2 regions of the Streptomyces sp. NPDC001480 genome follow, and region 1 is predicted to be linked to the other one. Evidence: riboswitches for the same ligand, from Rfam matches in the RefSeq annotation. Region 1 holds a riboswitch; the other holds the start of a gene.

Evidence for each region. A riboswitch is a leader RNA that binds a small molecule or an ion and turns the genes downstream of it on or off. The one in region 1 is predicted to bind cyclic di-AMP.
Region 2: another riboswitch for cyclic di-AMP. It lies ahead of ACFY01_RS43665 (transglycosylase SLT domain-containing protein); the one in region 1 lies ahead of ACFY01_RS31305 (M23 family metallopeptidase).

The regions. Positions count from the first base shown of each region.
Region 1 is NZ_JBIAVX010000013.1:248,006-256,729, reverse strand. It holds gene lhgO (L-2-hydroxyglutarate oxidase) at 1-1,033, shown strand, start outside; gene trmB (tRNA (guanosine(46)-N7)-methyltransferase TrmB) at 1,137-1,970, shown strand; gene ACFY01_RS31315 (PrsW family intramembrane metalloprotease) at 1,981-3,327, shown strand; gene ACFY01_RS31310 (aldo/keto reductase) at 3,347-4,291, opposite strand; gene ACFY01_RS31305 (M23 family metallopeptidase) at 4,393-5,424, opposite strand; cyclic di-AMP (ydaO/yuaA leader) riboswitch at 5,435-5,601, opposite strand; tRNA gene ACFY01_RS31300 (tRNA-Met) at 5,830-5,903, opposite strand; gene ACFY01_RS31295 (dihydrofolate reductase family protein) at 5,992-7,122, opposite strand; gene ACFY01_RS31290 (MarR family winged helix-turn-helix transcriptional regulator) at 7,219-7,734, shown strand; gene ribA (GTP cyclohydrolase II) at 7,838-8,479, shown strand; gene ACFY01_RS31280 (DHA2 family efflux MFS transporter permease subunit) at 8,496-8,724, opposite strand, start outside.
Region 2 is NZ_JBIAVX010000034.1:8,752-17,475, forward strand. It holds gene ACFY01_RS43660 (polyprenyl synthetase family protein) at 1-672, opposite strand, end outside; cyclic di-AMP (ydaO/yuaA leader) riboswitch at 1,203-1,385, shown strand; gene ACFY01_RS43665 (transglycosylase SLT domain-containing protein) at 1,391-1,876, shown strand; gene ACFY01_RS43670 (HAD family hydrolase) at 1,907-2,737, opposite strand; gene ACFY01_RS43675 (FAD-dependent oxidoreductase) at 2,897-4,099, opposite strand; gene ACFY01_RS43680 (ATP-grasp domain-containing protein) at 4,181-5,428, opposite strand; gene fahA (fumarylacetoacetase) at 5,692-6,906, shown strand; gene ACFY01_RS43690 (M56 family metallopeptidase) at 7,082-8,020, shown strand; gene ACFY01_RS43695 (GntR family transcriptional regulator) at 8,142-8,724, shown strand, end outside.

The DNA of each region.
Region 1 (8,724 bases):
CTACTACCGGCCCGGCTCCCTGAAGGCGCGGTACGCGGTGCGGGGCGCGGCCGAGATGGTGAAGTTCTGCGCGGAGTACGGCGTCGCGCACGCCGTCACCGGCAAGCTGATCGTCGCCACCGAGCGGGAGGAGCTGCCGCGGCTGCACGCGCTCGTGCAGCGCGGCCGGGAGAACGGGATTCCGGTACGGGAGCTCGGATCGGCCCAGATCGCGGAGTACGAGCCTGAGGTGCAGGGGCTCGCGGCGATACACGTCGGGACGACGGGGGTGTGCGACTTCACCGGGGTCGCGCGGCAGCTGGCCGAGGCGTCCGGGGCGGAGATCCGGTACGGGGCGCGGGCCGAGCGGATCGACCGGCGGCCGGAGCTCGGCGTCGCCGTGCGAACCGCGGGCGGGGACGTCGTGCGCGGGCGGGTGCTGGTGAACTGCGCCGGGCTGTACTGCGACGAGGTGGCCCGGCTGACCGGTGACGAGCCCGGGGTGCGGATCGTGCCGTTCCGGGGTGAGTACTACGAGCTGGCGCGTCCGGGGCTGGTGCGTGGGCTGGTGTATCCGGTGCCGGATCCGGCGTTCCCGTTCCTCGGCGTGCATCTCACGCGCGGGATCGACGGCGGCGTGCACATCGGGCCGAACGCGGTGCCGGCGCTGGCCCGCGAGGGGTACGGCTGGGGGGTCGTACGGCCGCGGGAGACGGCGGTGACGCTGGCCTGGCCGGGATCGTGGGCGATCGCCCGGCGGCACTGGCGGTACGGGCTCGGGGAGTTCCGGCGCTCGGTGTCGAAGGCCGCCTTCACCAAGGCCGTACGCAGACTGCTGCCCGCGGTGGAGGAGGCCGATCTCGTACGGGCCCCCGCCGGGGTGCGGGCGCAGGCGGTACTGCGGGACGGCACGCTGGTGGACGACTTCCTGATCAAGGAGGGTCCCCGCGCGGTGCACGTACTGAACGCCCCGTCACCCGCCGCCACCGCTTCGCTGCCGATCGGGCGGGAGGTGGCGAGCAGGGCGTTGAGCGCGCTGGAGGCCCTGGGGTGATCCCCGTCGCGCCGTGGTCCGGCCGGTGTCGCCGAGCGCGTGCGCCTCGGCGGCGTCGGCCTCGGTCGGGCGCCGGGGCGGCCCCGCGTAAAATCGAGTCACTGTGTCTGACTCGTTGAACGCTCCCGAAACCCCCGGCCCCCCGCATCCCGCCCCCGGTGTGTCCATCCGGCACAGCCGGGCCAAGGGGGAGCCACGGTTCCCGGACGGCCCGAAGGCGGACCCGGCGGGGTCGCACTTCGAGCGGCGGATCCGGAGTTTCCAGCCGCGGCGGAGCCGGGTGACGGCGGGGCAGGCCGACGCGTTGCAGCGGTTGTGGCCCAAGTGGGGGCTGGACATCGACGGGCGGCGGGACATCGATCTCGCCGAGCTGTTCGGCAACGACAACCCGGTCGTGCTCGAGATCGGGTTCGGGATGGGAGAGGCCACCGCTCGGATGGCCGCCGCGGATCCCGGCACCAACATCCTCGCGGTGGACGTGCACACCCCGGGCCAGGGCAACCTCCTGGGCATCGCGGACCGCGACGGGCTGTCCAACGTCCGCGTCGGCAACGGCGACGCCATCATCCTGCTGCGCGAGATGCTCACCCCGGACTCGCTGGACGGGCTGCGCGTCTACTTCCCGGACCCCTGGCCGAAGAAGCGGCACCACAAGCGGCGGCTGATCCAGCCGGAGTTCCTCACCCTGGCCGCGACCCGGCTGAGGCCCGGGGCGGTCGTGCACTGCGCGACCGACTGGGAGCCGTACGCCGAGCAGATGCTGGAAGTGCTGACCGAGCACCCGGACTTCGAGAACACCCGGCCCGACGGCGGTTTCGCGCCGCGTCCCGACTTCCGCCCGCTGACCCGTTTCGAGGGACAGGGCCTGGAGAAGGGACATGTGGTGAATGATCTGCTGTTCCGCCGCGTACAGCAGCGGGAGCAGCAGCGACGTTAGGGTCAATGCCGTGGCCACCTTTCCCCCGTATCCGACGCACCCCGCCGGTCCCGTCGACGGTGCGCTCCGGCACCCGCACTGGTGGCAGCGCAGGTGGGTGCGGTACGGGGCGCTGATCACGCTGCTGGCGCTCTCCGGGCTGGTCATCCTGGCCCTCGTGCGGCAGCAGACCGGCACGGAGGGGTTCCTCGTCGGGCTCGGGCTGGCCGTGCTGCCCGTCCCGCTGCTCATAGCCGCCTTCCGCTGGCTGGACCGGGTCGCGCCCGGCCCGTGGCGGAACACGGTCTTCGCCTTCGCCTGGGGCGCCTGCGCGGCGGCGCTGATAGCCATCGTCGCCAACAGCTTCGCCACCAAGTGGATAGCGACGACGGGCGACCCGTCCAGCGCCGACACCCTCGGCGCGACGGTGATAGCGCCGATCGTGGAGGAGTCCGCCAAGGCCGCCGCCGTCCTGCTCGTCTTCCTCTTCCGCAGACGGGACTTCACCGGGATCGTGGACGGCGTGGTGATAGCCGGGGTCACGGCCACCGGGTTCGCCTTCACCGAGAACATCCTCTACCTCGGCACCGCCTTCGGCACCGACCAGATCACCGGCGGCCGCGGCATCGCCTCGGTGACCGCGGCGACCTTCTTCGTGCGCGTCATCATGTCCCCGTTCGCGCACCCCCTGTTCACCGTCATGACCGGCATCGGCTTCGGCATCGCCGCCCTGTCCGCCGACCGGCAGCACGTGCGGCGCGTGCTGGTGCCGCTGGGCGGGCTGCTGCTCGCGATGGGCATGCACGCGCTGTGGAACGGCTCCTCCACCTTCGGCGAGTACGGCTTCTTCGCCGTGTACGGGACCTTCATGCTGCCCGCGTTCGGGCTGCTGACCTGGCTGGTGATCTGGACGCGCCAGCGGGAGCTGCGGACCGTACGGGAGGAGCTCCCGGCGTACGTCCTCGCCGGCTGGCTGGGCCCGGGCGAGCCGTTCGCGCTGGGCTCGATGCGGGCCCGGCGGATGGCCCGTGACTACGCCCGTCATCACGGGGGCAAGCCGGCCGCGCGGGCGGTGGCGCAGTACGAGGCGTACGCGACCTCGCTGGCGTTCCTGCGGCACCGGGGGCGCCGCGGGCGGGCGGGGGCCGACTTCGTCGTACGGGAGCGGGATCTGCTGGCCGAGCTGTGGAGCAGACGGCAGGCGGCACGGCCCGCGCTGGAGTACGCGGCGAGGGCGTCGGCTCCGGTGGTTCCGACACCCTGGCCGGTGTACGGGGTGCAGGGGGCGTACGGGTACGTACAGGGGCCGCCCGGCCCCGGGCCCGGCTACGGGTATCCGGCGGCGCCGTACACCGCCTACAACCCGTACCGGACGTAGCGGAACGGGGCGGGGACGGCTACGCCGACGCCTCGGTGAGCCGCGTCAGCTCCTCCCCGGTGAGTTCCAGCTCGGCCACCCCGAGCAGCGCCGGCAGCTGGTCCACCGTGCGGGCCGAGGCGAGGGGAGCCGCCACCGTCGGCTGCGCGGCGAGCCAGGCGAGGGCCACGGTGGCCACGGGGGCGTCGTGCGCGGCGGCGATCTCGTCGAGGGCCGTCAGGACCTTCTGCCCCCGCTCGGTCTCGAGGTGCTTGGCCGCACCGCCCGCCCGCGCGCTGTCCACGGTGGTACCGGGCCGGTACTTGCCCGTGAGGAAGCCGGAGGCGAGGGCGTAGTACGGCACGACCGCGAGGCCTGCGCGGTCGGTGACGTCCCGCAGCGGTCCCTCGTAGGTGTCGCGCGAGACGAGGTTGTAGTGCGGCTGAAGTGCCACGTACCGGGCGAGGCCCTCGCGCTCGGAGAAGTCGAGGGACGCCTGGAGGCGCTCGGCCGAGATGTTGGAGGCCGCGATGTAGCGCACCTTGCCCGTCCGGACGAGTTCGTCGAGCGCCCCGATGATCTCCTCGACCGGGACCTCGGTCTTGTCGAAGTGGGTGTAGTAAAGGTCGATGTGGTCGGTGCCGAGGCGGCGCAGGGAGGCGTCGGCCGCGGCCTTGATGTTGCCGGCGGTCAGGCCCTGGTACTTCGGGTGCTGGCTGACCTTGGTGGCGATGACGACGTCGGAGCGGTTGCCGCGGGACTTCAGCCAGTTGCCGATGACGGTCTCCGATTCACCGCCCTCGTTGCCGTCGACCCATGCCGAGTAGGAGTCGGCGGTGTCGACGAAGTTGCCGCCGGCGGCCGTGTAGGCGTCCAGGACGGCGAAGGACTGCGCCTCGTCGGCGGTCCAGCCGAAGACGTTGCCGCCGAGGGCGAGCGGGAAGACCTCGAGGTCGGAGTTGCCGAGTTTGCGAAGGGAAGTCATGCCTTGATCCAACAACCGCGGCGGTGGCGCGCATTCCGCGAAGACCGGCAGCCCTGACGTCGGGGGGTGTCGTCAGGGCTGCCGGGGAACTGAGGGACGCGTCAGGGGTTGAGGCCCTTGCTGTGCAGCCACGCCATCGGGTCGATGCCGGTGGCCTGGCCGCCGGGGTGGACCTCGAGGTGCACGTGCGGGCCGGTGACGTTGCCGGTGGCGCCGACGCGGCCGATGACCTCACCGGTGCCGACCTTCTGGCCGACCTTCACGTTGATCGAGGACTGGTGGCAGAACCACAGCTCGGTGCCGTCGTCGAGGGTGAGGATGGTGCGGTAGCCGTAGGCGCCGGCCCAGCCCGCCTCGGTGATCGTGCCGCTGTGGATGGCCTTGATGAGCGTGCCGGTCGGCGCCGCGAAGTCGAGGCCGGTGTGGTAGCCGGAGGACCACATGGCGCCGGGCTGGCCGAAGGTGCCGGTGATCGTGTACGAGGAGGTCGGCAGCGTGTACTGCTTGGCCAGCTTGGCGAGACGGTCGGCCTCGGCCTGCTTCTTGGCGACGGCCTCCGCCTTGTCCTTGGCGGCGGCGGCCTGGGCGGCGGCTTCCTTCTCCGCCTTGGCGGCCGCGGCGGTGGACTGCTTCTCGGCGGCGGCCACGGCGGCGGCGGTCGCCTTGCCGTCGACCTGGTTCTTCTGCTGCTCGGCCTGCGCCATGATCCGGTTGCGCAGGGCCTCGCCGGCGTCGGCGCTGTCCTGGTCGCTGGCGGCGGTTGCCACGCCGACGTGGGACAGGCTTGCCGTGGTGGCCTTGGCGCCGTCGGTGTCGTCGCCCAGCAGGGAGCCGACGGAGGGCAGGTCGGGCATGGAGATGTGGACCGGCGGCTTGCCGGTGTTGGCGCTGGCCATGCCGCCCGCGCCGACGGCGGCTATCACGCCGACGCCCAGGACGGTGGAGCTGCGGGCGAGCCCGCCGCCGCGCTGCTTGCTGACGCGGTGCCGGCCGCGTACCGGGGCGAGGGACTCCTCGGTGGGGTTCCACTCCTCCCAGGGGCCCTCGTCGGTGCGGTACTCGCCGTAGCCGAAGGTCTCGGTGCGCTGGCTCGGCACGAACGGGGCTGTGGGGGCAGGCGGGTTGGACGCCACGCGGGCGTGCTCCTTCCTTCCGTAACGCCTACCGGGTTAGCTGACGGGTTCGGAGCGGGAAGGTCTCCTACGCGCGTATACCGGTCGTGAACCCAAGCGGTTCACGGCGGTGTCGGCGTGATTCACCCCAAGGTGGTGGTTCCCCGGTTCCCTCGCGGGATTCGGCATGTGCGCACGGAGCCGTCTCGGGTGACGGCTGGGACGACCGCGCTGCGTTATCGAACGTTAATAGAGCTACCGGTCAGTTTCCAAGCGGTTCGGCTTGATCATTACGGTTTTCACAGGAGAACTTTCAGGCCATGACCGGCGAAAAACGGGCGAGTTGAGCCCGGCGCGGGGTGGCGGAGGCCGGGAAAGCACTCAGGGCCGGAATCCGTGTACTGGATTCCGGCCCTGAGCCTTCAGTAGCGGGGACAGGATTTGAACCTGCGACCTCTGGGTTATGAGCCCAGCGAGCTACCGAGCTGCTCCACCCCGCGTCGTTGTGTCACCAGTGTACGTCATCCGCGGGACCGCTCGCACACACCTTTTCGAGCAGGGCTTTTTCCGGAGTCCCCGGGGTTCGGGTCAGCCCGGCAGGTGCCGGTTCGGCGCCTTCGCCGCCTCCTCGTACTCCGGCAGGACGACCACGTCCACACCCCCGGCCGCCAGCAGCCCGCTCCCGTCGGCTCCGGTGACGAACGTGTCCGGCTCGCGCCAGGCCGTGACCACCCGCCGTACCCCCGCGTCGAGGATCAGCCGGGCACAGGGCGCCGGCCGGGAGGCCCGCCGGGCGCACGGCTCCAGGCTGCTGTACACCGTGGCGCCGGCCAGCCGGGGGTCGTCGGGCCGGATCTTGGCCAGCGCCGCCTCCTCCGCGTGGACCACGGGATCGTCCCCCTCGCGTGAGTGGCCGCGCGCGAGTTCCGTACCGTCGGCGGCCACCACCACCGCCCCGACGCTGAACGCCGTCTCCGAGGGCGGGCACAGCGCGGCCAGTTCACAGGCGGTCCGCAGCCAGTGGCGGTCGGCCGCGACGGCCGCCGGTCCGGTGCCGGGCGCGGTGGGCTCGTAGCGCATCAGGACGACGTCCTCGATGCGGCGCGTCTCCAGCAGTCTGAGGCGCCCGTCCTGGTAGCCCCCGGGCCCGAACAGGCGGGGTGCACGGGGGTCGCCGACGAGGAGGGGGGCCAGGACGAGCTGCAGCTCGTCGGCCAGGCCCTGCCGCAGCAGCTGGGTGTGGATGGTGCCGCCGCCCTCGACCATCAGGCGGCGCACTCCGCGCACTGCGTACAGATGTTCTAGAAGAGCGGGCCAGTCGAGATCCGGGCCCAGTGGGACGACGTCGGCCGCGATGCCCAGGGCGCGGGCCTGCTCGGCACCCTTGCCGGTCGTGTAGAGGACCTTCTCGCCGCCGGTGTGCCAGAAGTTCGCGTCCGGGTCCAGGTCGCCGGTGCCGCTGACGGTGACCTTGAGCGGGTACTCCGCCCGTCCCGCGGCGAGCCGGGCCGCCCGCCGCTCGTGCGAGTTGACCAGGAGCCTGGGGTTGTCGGCGCGGATGGTGCCGGCGCCGACCAGGATCGCGTCGACGGACGCCCGCACCTCGTCGACCCGGTCGAAGTCGGCCGGGCTGGAGAGCAGCAGCCGGTCGGGGCCGGTGTCGTCGAGGTACCCGTCGAGGGAGACGGCGGCGGACAGCAGGACGTACGGACGGGGCATCGACGCGCTCTCTTCGGGAGGCGGGCAACGGCGGACCCGGTGGACCGGCCAGACCCGGATCTTGGTTCAAGTTTGAAACAAACCTACACTGGTGGCATGACGACCCGCTGGCTCACCCCCGAGGAGCAGCGCGCCTGGCGCGCCTACATCGCCGGCAGCCTCCTCCTGGAGGACGCCATCGACCGGCAGCTCCAGCAGGACACCGGCATGCCGCACCTCTACTACTCCATCCTGGCCAACCTCTCCGAGGCGCCGGAACACAGTCTGCGCATGACCGACCTCGCGGAGAAGTCGAAGATCACCCGGAGCCGGCTGACCTACGCCGTGACCCGGCTGGAGAAGGACGGCCTGGTGCGGCGCGAAGGGTGCCCGTCCGACAAGCGGGGCAGCATCGCCGCGCTGACCGGCGAGGGGATGGCCGTCCTGGAACGTGCGGCGCCGTGTCACGTGGCGACCGTACGCGCCTCCCTCTTCGACCGCCTCAGCCCCGAGCAGGTGCGGCAGCTGGAGGAGATCTTCAGCTCGGTCGCCGACGCGCTCCAGGGCGAGGACGCGGGGTGCGCGCCGGACGACGTGCCGTGGCGGCGCCGGTCGCCGAAGTCCTGTTCGTGACACTCACCCGAGGTCCGCAATTCCGTTGCTTCAAATTTAAAGCATGGGGTAGGGTCCTGGCATCTGCTTCAAATCTGAAGCTCCTTGGACCCCGGAGACCCGCATGCCCGACACCCCCGCCGCCACCCCGCGCGCCCGCGTCCGGGTACCGCTGCGCTTCCACGACGGCTACAGCCTCGACGCCGAACTGGTCACCTTCCACGGCCTCACCGACGGCCAGGAGCACGTGGCCGTCGTCCTCGGCCGCCCCGCCCCCGGCACCGTCCCGCTGGTCCGCCTGCACTCCGAGTGCCTGACCGGGGACGTGTTCGGCTCGGCCCGCTGCGACTGCGGCCCCCAGTTGCGCGAGGCGGTCGAGCGCATCGCCGACCGCGGCGGCGTCCTGCTCTACCTCCGCCAGGAGGGCCGCGGCATCGGCCTCTACAACAAGCTCGACGCGTACGCCCTCCAGGACCAGGGCCTGGACACCTACGAGGCCAACGCCGCCCTCGGCCTGCCGGAGGACGCCCGCGACTACACGTCGGCCGGCCAGATGCTCCGCGCCCTCGGCATCGACGAACTGGACCTGCTCTCCAACAACCCCGACAAGGCCGACCAGCTGCGCGGCCTGGGCCTGGCCGTCCGCGACCGGGTGCCCACGGGGGTCTTCACCACCGCCCACAACGTGCGTTACCTGCGGGCGAAGGTGCTCCAGACCCAGCACACGCTGCCCCTCGCGCAGCTGACGGAGCTCAGCGTGGGCTGAACCGGTGCCCCGAAGGTCATTCCCCGCCCGCTGACCGCCGACCCGGAAGCAGTGCCGCGGGCAGCAGGGCCAGGGCCAGCAGCCCCGCCGCGACGGCGTACGCGATCCGGAACCCAGCCGGGTCCGCGCCCGCCGCGCCCAGCACCACCGACAGCAGCGCGGTGCCCACCGAGGCCCACACCTGCGAGTTGATGCTCAGCGCGGTGCCGGCGGCGGCCACCCGGTCGCCGGGCAGCCCGCGGGTC
Region 2 (8,724 bases), on a different contig from region 1:
GTCCAGCACGTCGTCGGCGAGCTGGAAGGCCACGCCGAGCCGCTCGCCGTACTGGGTGAGGACGTCCACGACCGTCTCGTCGGCCCCGGACATCATGGCGCCGAAGCGGCAGGAGACCGCCACCAGCGATCCGGTCTTGCCACCGAGGACGTCCAGGTAGTGCTCCACCGGGTCGCGGCCGTCCTGCGGCCCCGCCGTCTCCAGGATCTGCCCGGTGACCAGCCGCTCGAACGCCAGGGCCTGCACCCGGACGGCCTCGGGGCCGAGGTCGGCGAGGATCTGGGAGGCGCGGGCGAAGAGGAAGTCGCCGGTGAGGACGGCGACGGAGTTGCCCCAGCGGGTGTTCGCGCTGTCCACTCCGCGGCGCACCGCGGCCTCGTCCATGACGTCGTCGTGGTAGAGCGTCGCGAGGTGGGTGAGCTCGACGACGACGGCCGAGGGCACGATTCCCGGCGCGTACCGGTCCCCGAACTGCGCCGCGAGCATCACGAGCAGCGGCCGGAACCGCTTCCCGCCCGCGCGCACGAGGTGCTGCGCGGCCTCGGTGATGAAGGGGACCTCACTCTTGGTGGCTTCGAGCAGTCCCTCCTCGACAGCCGCCAATCCGGCCTGGACATCGGCTTCCAGAGCCTGGTCCCGCACGCTAAGCCCGAACGGCCCGACGACGGTCACGAGGGGTCTCCTGTCTGCTGGTGCCTGCTGGCGATTACACGGTTTGTCGATAGGTCGCTGCCCTCACTCAAGTCAGCGTATCCGGTCAGCTTTCGATCACCGAGGGCGCCCACTGTTACAGGCCGGGCGCTATCGGACCACGCCCGTTATGTTTTCGATCGGTCGATAAGCACAGATATTTATCGACTTACCCGGAAGTACGACATGACTGCGCCGCTTGGAGCAGCTCGCCTTCCGCCCTCACGATCGATGCGCTACCCAATGCGGCGCCCCTCATGTCCCATTTGCCGCGATTGATATTCCGTGAATTGGGTCACTTCGGCCGATCGGAGCACTCCGCCGCCCGATAGGGGCATACCGCTTGCCGTCATTGGCCAGTTGAGGGTTGGCAGACGCAAAGGATCAAGCACCTCATACGCCTCACAACAAGGTCAACTAGGACTTTGTGTGAATCCGCTGCTTGTTCAGGACATGTGCTCTCGCATACGTTCCCGGCCGTCGGGCGGAACGCCGAATCCTGCCGCCGCCCGTCACACCCATCGACGAACTCATTCACGACGGCAGGAGCGGGGGACCCAGGTTTGCCGCCGGTCCGGACGACACCCGTCGTCCCGGAACGGCTAGGGGTTAAGCCGCACCGCCTTCGGGCGGCGCGGCCGGGCACCTCCCAGCCCGAACCCGACAGCTCACCTCGCAGGCGACGGAGAGGAACATCGACATGTCTGCTGCCGCTCAGCACCGTGCCCCCTTCGCCCGCCTCGCCCGCAAGCTCGCCGTCGCCGGCACCGGCGCCGCCGTGCTCGCCCTCCCGCTGATCGGCGCGACCAGCGCCTCCGCGGCCACCACCACGAGCGCCCCCGCAGCCGCCCCCGCGGTCACGTACGCGAACAACCTCGACGGCTGGATCCGCGAGTCGCTCGCGATCATGGCGGAGAAGGGCATCCCGGGCACGTACAACGGCATCTACCGCAATGTGATGCGCGAGTCGTCGGGCAACCCGGTGGCCATCAACCTCTGGGACTCCAACGCGGCGGCCGGCATCCCGTCCAAGGGCCTGCTCCAGGTCATCGACCCCACGTTCGCCAGCTACCACGTGGCCGGCACCTCGTGGAACATCTACGACCCGGTCGCCAACATCACGGCCGCCTGCAACTACGCCGCCCACCGGTACGGCTCGATCGACAACGTGTTCGGCGCGTACTGACCGTTCCGCTCCCCTGAGGGAGCGGGCCGCTCAGGGGAAGAGTCTTTCGAGGACGACGGCGATGCCGTCGTCCTCGTTCGACAGAGTGATCTCGTCGGCCACCGCCTTCAGTTCGGGGTGGGCGTTGGCCATCGCCACACCGTGGGCGGCCCAGTCGAACATCGGGATGTCGTTGGGCATGTCCCCGAAGGCGACGGCCCGTTCGGCGCTCAGCCCGAGGTGGTCGGCGGCCAGCGCCAGCCCGGTCGCCTTGTTGACGCCGCACGGCTGGAGTTCGACGGTTCCCGGCCCCGACATGGTGACCGTCGCCAGCGATCCCACGGCCGCGCGGGCTGTGGCGGCCAACTCGTCGTCCGACAGGGCGTGATGCCGCAGCAGGACCTTGCTGATCGGCTCGCACCACAGGTCGTCGCGCCGCCTGACCCGTACGGCGGGCAGTGTGGGGTGGGGCATCAGATAGCCGGGCTCGATGAGCGTGAGCCCATCCACCCCGCCCTGGTCGACGGCCGCGTACACCTCCCCCACCTCGGCCTCGATCTTGCCGAGCGCGGCCTCCGCCAGCTCCCGGTCCAGGGTGACCGACCACAGCAGGCGGTGGGCGCCGGCGTCGTAGACCTGCGCGCCCTGTCCGCACACCGCGAGCCCCGTGCAGCCGAGGTCGTCGAGCAGCGGCCGCACCCGCGGTGCCGGGCGCCCGGTCACCACGAGGTGCCGGGCACCCGCTCTCCCGGCCCTGGCGAGGGCGGCGAGGGAGCGGTCGGAGAGGGTGTCGTCGCCACGCAGGAGCGTTCCGTCGAGATCGGTCGCGACGAGCGAGAACGCAGGGGAGGTCGGGGGGGAATATGCGGGGGGTGCGGCCATGATCAGAGAATACGGACACCGCGCCCCCACGACTCACCACTGTTTTCAGCCCCAACTGGCGCCCACGGGCTCCTAGATGGCGGTGTCGAGGCGCGCGGGCGCGTCCCGCTCCTCCTCCGCCGCCCGCTGCGCGGGCGGCGGAGGAGGAGCGGTAGTACGTCAGCCGTGGGCCGCCGCGAGGTGCTTGGCCAGGCGCGGCGAGGCGAACTCGGTGCCGCAGACGAAGCGCATCACCGGGCCGTACGACGACGCCGCCGGAAGGCCGGTGAAGTACAGACCGGGGACGGAGGAGACGTATCCCGCGCCCAGCCGGGGCGCGCCCCGGCTCACCGTGAGCCGGGTGCGCAGCTCATGGCCGAGGAAGTCCATGGCCGCGATGTCCACGCGGTAGCCGGTGGCCGCGATGACGTGGTCGGCGGCGAGCCGGGTGGTCTGCCCGGCTCGGGTGCGGACGGTGAGGACCGGGCTGCCGCCGGAGGCGTCCGCGCCGGCCACCCGCTCGACCTCCTCCACCTCGACCTTCCCCTCGAAGCGGTCGCGCAGCCACCAGGCACCGAGCGGGCCGAGGACGCGGCGGACCAGGTAGTGGCGGGTGCGGGCCGGGAGGAAGCGGTAGGGGTGCGGGTAGTAGCTCAGCGCCCAGAGGGACCAGGCGCGGCCGAAGGGCGACTCGGGGCGCAGCCTCGGCTGGTTCCAGGGCGGGGCCCCGAAGGCGACCCGGCCGCGGCCCCGTGACACCACCCGTACCCGGGCGCCGGCCTCCGCTGCCAGGGCCGCCGTCTCCAGCGCGGACTGGCCGGCGCCGACGACGATCAGCTCCTTGCCGGAGAACCTGGTCAGGTCGTGGTGCTGGGAGCTGTGGGACACCGGGCCGGTGAGGCCGGGCCCGTCGGGCGCCGCCGACGCCAGCTCGGCCGGGAGGTGGGCCAGTCCGGACAGGCCGGTGGCGACCACCACCGCGCGCGCGGTGAACGACTCCCCGGAGTCCAGTTTGAGTTCGAAGCCGCCGCCCGGGCCCCGGTCCACGGACACCACCCGCACCCGCTCCAGGTCGGGCAGCAGCTTCTGCTGGAACCACTCGCCGTAGTCGATGAAGGTCTCGACCGGGATGATGTCCTCGTCGGTGACCAGTCGGCGGATGCCCGCCGCGTCGCAGTAGTCGGCGAGCGAGTGGCCGGGCTGGGGGCAGTCGATGCTGGACGCCGCCGGGGTGGACTTGAGGAGCATTCCGGCGGGCATGTGGTCGCGCCAGCTGACCATGGGATCGCCGAAGACGCGGACGGGGATGCCGCGCGCCCGCAGATGGGCGGCGGTGGACAGGCCGAACGGCCCGGCACCGATGACTGCAACCGGTTGAATCACGAAGTCCCTCCCCAGGACGTGTTTTCCGTCACTTCGTGGTGGTGAACGATGCGCCGGTCCGGACGGGTCGCCCAGGGCGGGCTAGCCGCCGGAACCGGTGCCGCTGCCGCGGCGGTTGGTCCGCCACAGCTGATAGAGGTGCTTCGCGCCCGGTCGCACGAAGCGCGCGAGCATCGTGAGGAACGGCAGCGGGTCGTCACCCGCGAGCCAGGCCAGCTCCGTCCCGCTCGCCCGGGCCGGCGCGTGCGGCGTCGTGTAGCCGCTGCGGCGGTAGGCGAGGAGGGCGGGGAGGTCGATGTTCTCCACGATGTAGCGCCGGCCCGCCGGCTGTTCCCCCTCCGGAACCGGGCGGCCGGTCAGATTCAGGTGCATGGCGCGTACGACGTCCACGCCGGACTCGTTCTCGAAGAGCCGGAACTGGGCGCCCATGCGCGGGTTGAAGTCGAGGAGTTTGTACTGTCCGTCGCGCCGGTCGAAGCGCAGGTCGAGGTCGATGACGCCGCTGAAGCCGATCTGCTTGATGAAACGTGCGGCGAGGTCGGCGAGTTCCGGGTTGTCGACGACGTACGCGTTCGCCGTCATGCCCGCGTGCGGCGGCCACGAGCGCACCTTGACGCCGGTGAACATCGCGAGCGGCGTGGAGTCGGCGTCGAAGCAGGCGTGCACGATCCAGTCCTCGGCGTCCTCCCGGGGCAGGTACTCCTGGAGGATCACGCCGGGGTGCTCGCCCCAGTCGCGGGCGAGGGTGAGCAGGCCCTCCCGGGTGGCGATCCTGGTGGTGCCGTTCACAGCGGGCCGTCGGCGCCGGACGAACGCCTCGCGGTTCTTGGCCACCACCGGGAAGCGGGCGGTGTCGGCGAAGGCGACGATCTCTTCGTAGGACTCCGGGAAGGCCGCCGACGGGCTGGCGACGCCGTGCTCCGCGCACAACTCGTGCAGCCCCTGTTTGCTGGCCAGCCGACGCGGCAGGCCGGGGTCGACTCGTGGGAACAGGAAGCGGTCCGTCAGGTCGTCCTGGTGCTCGGCGATCAGGACGGCGGCCTCTTCGTCGGTGGGGATGAGGACGGTGGGGCGGCCGATGCGCCGGCCGATCCGCCTGAGCCCCTCCACCAGGTACTCCGGTTCCTCCGCCCCGCTGGTCGACCAGACGAAGGCGCGGGTGAGGTAACGGGAGGAGGCGGCGGGCGTGTAGGGGTCCTCGGTGATCGCGTACATCGGGATGCCCAGGCGGCCCAGGCTGCGGATGGCGCCGACACCGCCGTGGTGCAGGGGATAGTCGCCGAACTTGACGATCAGCCCCGGTACGTCCCTGTCCGCGTTGAAAGGCACACCGACGAAAGGCACACCGACGGAATTCCTGGCCACGGGTCCCCCCACGTGTCCCCCCTACGGACCGGACCCACCCCGTCCGTGTCCCCCAAAGGGACGCTAAGCCGGAATTAGCCCCTCCGACAAGGCCTATTGGGACATTGCGAACTCTTTAGACACTACCCGGCACTCTGCCCAGGACCTGCGACTCACCCGTAACGTGTGGCCCGACCACATGCCACGACCCGCAGCGATGGCACCGGATGAGAGCGAGGCAGCACCCCATGCCCCCCTTCGACGTCCCCGAGGGCGACCCCTTCGGCCCGCACAACCTCCCCTACGGCGTCTTCTCCCCCGCCGGCTCGACCGAGCGGCGCGTCGGCGTGCGGCTCGGCGACCACGTGCTCGACGCGGGCGCGGCGGCGCGCGCGATCGGCTCGCCGTACGCCTCCCTGCTCGCGCACCCGACCCTCAACCCGCTGCTCGCCGCCGGCCGCACGGCGTGGTCGGACGTGCGGCGGGCCCTGACGGCCTGGGTGACGGTGCCCGCGCACCGGGAGACGATCGAACCGCTGTTCCACCCCCTGTCCTCGGTGACCCTGCACCTGCCCTTCGAGGTCGCCGACTACGTCGACTTCTACTCCTCCGAGCACCACGCCAGGAACGCGGGCCGCATCTTCCGCCCCGACGCCGAGGATCCGCTGACCCCCAACTGGAAGCACCTGCCGATCGGTTACCACGGCCGCTCCGGGACGGTCGTGGTGTCGGGCACGGACGTCGTACGGCCCTCCGGCCAGCGGAAGGCCCCCACCGACCCCGCCCCCGTCTTCGGGCCCTCCGTCCGCCTGGACATCGAGGCCGAGGTCGGTTTCGTCGTCGGTGTCCCCTCGGAACGGGGCAGGCCGGTCCCGCTGGGCGACTTCCGGGAGCACGTCTTCGGGCTGTGCCTGCTGAACGACTGGTCGGCGCGTGACATCCAGGCCTGGGAGTACGTGCCCCTCGGCCCGTTCCTCGGCAAGTCCTTCGCCACATCGGTGTCGGCGTGGATCACCCCGCTGGAGGCACTGGAGGACGCGCTGGTGGCGCCGCCCGAGCGCACCCACCCGCCGCTGCCGTACCTGGACGACTCCGGTGAGGAGCCCGGCGGCTACGACCTGCGGATCTCCATCGCCGTCAACGGCCACACGGTGTCCGAGCCGCCCTTCTCCACCATGTACTGGACGGCCGCGCAGCAGCTGGCGCACATGACCGTGAACGGGGCCTCGCTGCGCACCGGGGACCTGTACGGGTCGGGGACCGTGAGCGGGCCCGAGGAGCGGCAGCGGGGCTCGCTGCTGGAGCTGACCTGGAACGGGCGTGATCCGCTCGAACTGCCGGACGGCAAGCGGACGTACCTGGAGGACGGGGACGTGGTCACGCTGTCGGCGTGGGCGCCTGGGGCGGGCGGGGGCCGGGTGGGTCTCGGGGAGGTCAGCGGGCGTGTCGTAGCGGGCGGTTGAGCGTTGCGGGAGCAAGGGGGCGGAAAGGGCCGGGAGCGGGTCGTGTTTGTCGTCGACGCCTGACTCCGGGCGCCCGTCGGCGTCATACTGGCGTAACAGCGTGCACCACCTGAAGCGCCACCCGGGCCGGCCCTTCGTCCGCCCCCGTCTCCGACCAGGAAACGGAGCCCCCGGCATGACCGTCTGCCTGCTCCTGCTGAGCGTCGTCGCCCTGACGGCCGCGGTGCCGGTGCCGCGCGCGCTGACCCGGGCCGCGTGGCCCGAACGGGACCCGGTCGTCGCGCTGTGGGTGTGGCAGTGCCTGGTCGCCACCGTGCTGCTGTGCTGCCTGACCGCGCTGGTGCTGGGCGCCGCCGCCGTCTTCCACACCGTCCGCGACCGCGTCTTCGCCCCCGCGCCGCCGGCCGTGACCGCCGCGTACGACCTCTCCGTCGCCCCGGTCTGGGCCGTCACGCTCACCGCGCTGCTCGCCTGCGGGGCCGCGTGGACCACGGCGATGCTCGCCCGCGAACTCGTCGAGGCCCGCCGTCGCCGCGGCCAGACCAGGGCCCACCTGCGGGAACGCGCGCCCGAGCTGCCCGCCGGGCTGCCTGCCGCGCGGGGCCCGATGCTGGTGCTCGAGGACGAGTACCCCGACGCCTGGTGGATGCCGGGGCACCCGCCCCAACTGGTCGTCACCACCGGCGCCCTGCAACGCCTCACCGACCACCAGCTGGACGCCGTCCTCACCCACGAGCGCGGCCACGCCCGCGCCCACCACGACTGGCTGCTGCACCTGTCCACCGCCCTCGCCACCGGCTTCCCCCGCGTGCCGCTCTTCGCCCACTTCTGCGACCAGACCCACCGCCTGGTCGAACTGGCCGCCGACGACACGGCCTCCCGCCGCTGCGGTCACCTCACCACCGCCCTCGCCCTGATCGAGCTGAACCAGCACCGCGGCGTCCTGTCCTGCGCCTCCAGCCGCCGCCTCCTCGGCGAACGTGTCGACCGCCTCCTGGAGCCCCCGCCGCGGCTGCTGCGGCGGCAGCGCGCGCTGACCACGACGGTGGCGGCGCTGGTACCGCTGCTGCCCCTGCTCATCACGTTCGCGCCGGGCCTGTCGGCACTGTCCTGAGTGGCAGATCTTCCCCCAGTCGCCGGCGAACCCCCAGCTCAGCGGCTCAGCCGGTGGTGTGTCAGATGGCGCAACACTCCGGCAACACGACTTTTCCTACCGCCTCGGTATGGTTCACGGCATGCCACCCACCGACCGCATCCGAGACCACGCCGGTCAAGGCGCCGCGACCACCGTCGCCGCCCACCGCACGCGTCGCCGGCTGCGTGCGGACCAGGCCAGGCAGCTCGCCGATCTCCTCCGCCACCAGATCCTCACCGGCGCCCACCCCGACGGCGCACTCCCCCACGAGTCCACGCTCGCCGACGACTACCGCGCCTCCCGCAACACCGTGCGCCAGGCACTCGACCTGCTGCGCGCCGAGGGACTGGTGGACCGCCTGCCCGGCGTGGGCACGGTGGTCGTCGCCCAGAAGTACCCGCACGGGCTCGACCGTCTGATGGGCCTCGCGGAAACCCTCCGCGAACACGGCCGCGTCACCAACGAGGTCCGCACCATGGGCCCCGCCCCCGCTCCCTCCCCGGTCGCCGAACGCCTCGGCGTCCCCGCGGGCACCGACGTCCTCTACATCGAACGCCTGCGCCGCCTGAACGGCCTCCCCCTCTCCCTCGACCTCACCTACATCCCGCTCGACATCGGCACCGCCCTGCTCGACGCCGACCTGGAGAACACCGACGTCTTCCGCCTCCTGGAAGCCATCACCG